Regions from separate parts of the Micromonospora sp. NPDC002389 genome, predicted to be linked through region 1. Evidence: predicted binding sites of a transcription regulator. Region 1 holds the regulator's gene; the other holds the start of a gene.
The links. The regulator HrcA, encoded in region 1, represses chaperone genes, less so after heat shock. The targets are predictions, from matches to a motif close to GGTTNGCACNCTCNNNNNGAGNGTGCNAACC.

Region 1 (2,469 bases):
GACCCGGCAGTGCAGGTCGTCGCCCTTGCGGGAGAAGACGTCGTGCGGCCGCTCGTGGATCTCCACGTACAGGTCACCGGCGGTGCCGCCACCCGGACCGACCTCGCCCTGCTGCGCGAGGCGGATCCGCATCCCGTCCTCGACGCCGGCCGGGATCTTCACGGTCAGTGAGCGGCGGGTCCGGACCCGGCCGTCACCGGCGCAGGTGGGGCAGGGGTGCGGGATGGTGGTGCCGTAGCCCTGGCAGACCGTGCACGGCCGGGCGGAGACCACCTGGCCGAGGAAGGTGCGCTGCACCGACTGCACCTCACCCCGGCCACCGCACGCCTCGCAGGTGGCCAGGTGGGTGCCGGCGGACGTGCCGGCCCCGGTGCAGGTGGTGCAGAGCACTGCGGTGTCGACCGTGATCGGGGCCTCGACCCCGAAGGCCGTCTCCTGCAGGTCCAGTTCCAGCCGCAGGATCGCGTCGGCCCCGGGCCGGGTACGCGGTCGCGGGCCACGCCCGGCGCCGGTGGCCCCGCCGAAGAAGGCGTCCATGATGTCCTGGAAGCCGACGAAGGGTCCGGCGCCACCGGGGCCGCCCGGCCCACCGGCACCGCCGCCGCCCGGTGCGAGCGGATCGCCACCGAGGTCGACGATCTGCCGTTTCCGGTCGTCGGACAACACCTCGTACGCGGCGTTGATGTCCTTGAACTTCTCCTGGGCCTCCGGGTCCGGATTCACGTCCGGGTGGAACTGGCGCGCCAGCTTGCGGTAGGCGCGCTTGATCTCGTCGTCGGAGGCCCCTCGGCTGACGCCGAGAATGCCGTAGTAGTCCCTGGCCACTGGGTTCCGTGTCCTCGTGTTCGTCTCGCGTTACGCCGGTCGGTGGCGGCAGCCTGCCGTCGGCCCTGACTGGTCAGTTCTGGGCCAGCAGCTCGCCCACGTAGCGTGCCACGGCCCTCACCGTGGCGATTGTTCCGGGGTAGTCCATCCGGGTCGGTCCCAGCACGCCCATCCCCCCGACGATGGTCGCGCCCGGGCCGTATCCGGTGCTGACCACGGACGCCGCCCGCAGGTTGTCGATCTGGTTCTCGTCGCCGATGCGGACCCGCAGCGTGCTCGGCTCGACCTCGCCGATGAGCTTGAGCAGCACCACCTCCTCCTCGAGCGCTTCGAGGATGGGGCGCAGCGACCCCTGGAAGTCGAGCAGGCCGCCCCGGGCCAGGTTGGCGGTGCCGGCCAGAGCGAGCCGCTCCTCGTGCCGTTCGACGAGGGTCTCCAGCAGGACGGTGGAGAGCGTGGTCATGGCCGCGCGCAGGTGCGGCGCACACTCGTCGATGAGCGTCTGCACCAGCGGTGGCGTGTCGGACAGGCGGGTGCCGACCAGCTTCTCGTTGACCAGTCGGCGCAGGTCCAGGACGTCGTCGGCGGGGACCGGCGCGGGCAGTTCGACAAGCCGCTGCTCGACCCGGCCGGTGTCGGCGATCATCACCAGCGTCAGTCGGGTGGTCGAGATCGGCACGAGTTCCAGGTGCCGGACGGTGGAGCGGGCCAGGCTCGGGTACTGCACCACGGCGACCTGGCGGGTGAGTTGCGCGAGCAGACGTACGGTGCGGTGCACCACGTCGTCGAGGTCCACCGCACCGACCAGGAACCGTTCGATCGCCCGGCGTTCGGCCGGGCTGAGCGGCTTGACCCGACTGAGCCGGTCGACGAAGAGGCGGTAGCCGCGATCGGTGGGCACCCGTCCGGCACTGGTGTGCGGCTGGCGGATGTAGCCCTCCTCCTCCAGCACGGCCATGTCGTTGCGTACGGTGGCCGGGGACACACCGAGTTGGTGCCGTTCGACGAGCGCCTTGCTGCCGACCGGCTCCTGGGTGGCGACGTAGTCCTCGACGATCGCCCGGAGCACGGCGAGTTTCCGGTCGTCGAGACCCATCCTCCCCACCTCCTGTCGCAGGTCAGCCCGGAGCGCTCAGAGTGCCAGAGGAACACTCTGGCACTCGACTGTAGCGAGTGCCAGTCTACGTCGGGGTTCCCGTGCCCGCGATGATCAAGTCGTCCCGGTCGTGGCGGAAACCGGCCGACGGGTTGACACGCCCCGGTGTCGCTATGGTGCGTCCGTTGCCGCTGGCACCTACCGTGACCACATGACTGAACCACCTCGTCCTCCAGGTTCCGGCGACGACCCCACGTCTCCACTGTCGGGCTCGTCCGGCCAGCCCGGCTATCCCCCGCCCGGCGACTATCCGCCGCCCACCGGCGACCAGCCCCCGCCGCCCGGTGGTTACGGCCCACCCGGTGACTATCCGCCGCCCGGCGGCTACCCGCCGCCCGGCGGCTATCCCCCACCGGGCGGCTATCCCCCGCCGGGCGAGTACCCGCCGGGTGGCGCACCCGGTGTCGGGTACCCGACGGGTGGTTACGGTCCCCCCGGCGGCGGCTACGCCAACAACGAGGACAAGACCTGGACGCTGATCGCCCACT
Region 2 (2,469 bases), on a different contig from region 1:
TCGCCGACCTGTCGGCGCAGCACCTGCTCGTCGAGCACCGCGACGAGGTGCGGCGGCTCCTCGCGGGCGAGTACCTCCTGCCGCGCCATCCGGGCCAGCACCCGCTTCTCGATCTGCTCGTCGGTCAGCGGCGGTTCGGCCCGGAGCATCGCCCGTGCGTACGCCTCGGTCTGGAGCAGGCCCGGCACCACCGCCGGGTCGTACCAGCGCAGCGCGACGGCCTCCCGCTCGATCTCGCCCCACGGTCGGAACCAGTCCGGCTCGGCGTGCAACCGGATCAACTCCAGCATCCCGACAAAGAGGCCGCCGGTTTCCAGCACCTTGTCGAACCGGGCCAGGTAGTCGGCGCTGAGCTGGTTTTGCCCGGTCTCCATCGCGCTGATCGACGACGGAGCGTAGTTGACCATCTTGCCCAGTTCCTCCTGGCTGAGCCCGCGCAGCTTGCGGGCCCGGCGCAGTTGGTCGCGCAGGAAACCCAGGGTTGGCACATCCGCCATCTGTCTGCCCTCCGTCACGTAGTCGCGCCGGAGAGTAAGGGTCGGTCGTTCGGTGGGGAAGCGAGTGTCGGCGTGTTGCGGTCGACCGTGGCGAACGCTGGCGCAAGAGCGGCAGGAGAGTGGCGAGATAGTGGCGCAAGAGTGGGGAAAGAGTGGCGACACGAGGTGGTGGGTTGGCACTCTCCTTGACGGAGTGCTAGCCGAGGAATAACCTGCGATTAGCACTCTCACCCTGAGGGTGCCAACGTCCGGGCCCTGGTGTCCGGGGGTTGAACGCCAGGCGGACCGGCACCCGCGACGACGGCCCCGCCCGGTGGCATGTGGCAATTGACGCCGGTCGGCATGCCGACCGGTAACGAAACCAAGTACCCCAGGAGGGTATGCCCGTGACTACCGCGACCAAGGTTGCGATCAAGCCGCTCGAGGACCGCATCGTGGTCCAGGCGAACGAGGCCGAGACCACCACCGCCTCGGGCATCGTGATCCCCGACACCGCCAAGGAGAAGCCGCAGGAGGGCACCGTCCTCGCTGTCGGCCCGGGCCGGATCGACGACAAGGGCAACCGCGTGCCGATCGACGTCTCCGTCGGCGACACCGTTCTCTACTCGAAGTACGGCGGCACCGAGGTCAAGTACGCCGGCGAGGAGTACCTGGTGCTCTCCGCCCGCGACGTCCTCGCGGTCATCGAGAAGTAACCAACCGATCAGTGACGTTGCCCCGGTCCGGCTCGCCGGGCCGGGGCAACCTCGCGTCGAAGGGACATTCATGGCGAAGATCCTGAGCTTCTCGGACGACGCCCGGCACCTGCTGGAGCACGGTGTCAACGCGCTCGCGGACGCGGTCAAGGTCACCCTCGGGCCGCGCGGGCGCAACGTCGTCCTGGACAAGAAATTCGGTGCGCCGACGATCACCAACGATGGTGTGACCATCGCCAAGGAGATCGAGCTCACCAACCCGTACGAGAACCTCGGCGCGCAGCTGGTCAAGGAGGTGGCGACCAAGACCAACGACGTCGCCGGCGACGGGACCACCACCGCGACCGTGCTGGCCCAGGCCATGGTCCGCGAGGGTCTGCGCAACGTCACCGCGGGTGCCAACCCGGCCGGCCTCAAGCGGGGCATCGACGCGGCCTCCGCGAAGGTCTCCGAGGCGCTGCTCGGCAAGGCCGTCGAGGTCGCCGACAAGAAGGCCGTGGCGCACGTCGCGACGGTCTCCGCGCAGGACTCCACCATCGGTGAGCTGATCGCCGAGGCGATGGAGCGGGTCGGCCGCGACGGCGTGATCACCGTCGAGGAGGGCTCCGCCCTGCACACCGAGCTGGACGTGACCGAGGGTCTCCAGTTCGACAAGGGCTTCATCTCGCCGAACTTCGTCACCGACGCGGAGTCGCAGGAGTCCGTCCTGGAGGACGCGTACATCCTGATCACCACGCAGAAGATCTCGGCGATCGAGGAGCTGCTGCCGCTGCTGGAGAAGGTTCTCCAGAACAACAAGCCGCTGCTGATCGTCGCCGAGGACGTCGAGGGTCAGGCCCTGTCCACCCTGGTGGTGAACGCGATCCGCAAGACCCTCAAGGTCTGCGCGGTCAAGGCCCCCGGCTTCGGTGACCGCCGCAAGGCGATGCTCCAGGACATGGCGATCCTGACCGGCGCCGAGCTGGTCGCGCCGGAGCTGGGCTACAAGCTCGACCAGGTCGGCCTGGAGGTGCTGGGCACCGCCCGGCGCATCGTGGTCGACAAGGAGAACACCACGATCGTCGACGGTGGCGGGCAGGGCACCGAGGTCACCGACCGGGTCGCGCAGATCCGCAAGGAGATCGAGGCGTCGGACTCCGAGTGGGACCGGGAGAAGCTCGCCGAGCGGCTGGCCAAGCTCTCCGGCGGCATCGCGGTGGTCAAGGTCGGCGCGGCCACCGAGGTCGAGATGAAGGAGCGCAAGCACCGCATCGAGGACGCCATCGCCGCGACCAAGG

Region 2: groES (co-chaperone GroES) is a predicted target of HrcA. The motif match lies at 714-744, and genes of this name have one in related genera.

The regions. Positions count from the first base shown of each region.
Region 1 covers NZ_JBEOWP010000020.1:52,691-55,159, reverse strand. The annotation lists gene dnaJ (molecular chaperone DnaJ) at 1-825, opposite strand, end outside; gene hrcA (heat-inducible transcriptional repressor HrcA) at 899-1,921, opposite strand; gene ABT008_RS27490 (DUF4870 domain-containing protein) at 2,133-2,469, shown strand, end outside.
Region 2 covers NZ_JBEOWP010000001.1:399,519-401,987, reverse strand. The annotation lists gene ABT008_RS01805 (helix-turn-helix domain-containing protein) at 1-497, opposite strand, end outside; gene groES (co-chaperone GroES) at 884-1,192, shown strand; gene groL (chaperonin GroEL) at 1,263-2,469, shown strand, end outside.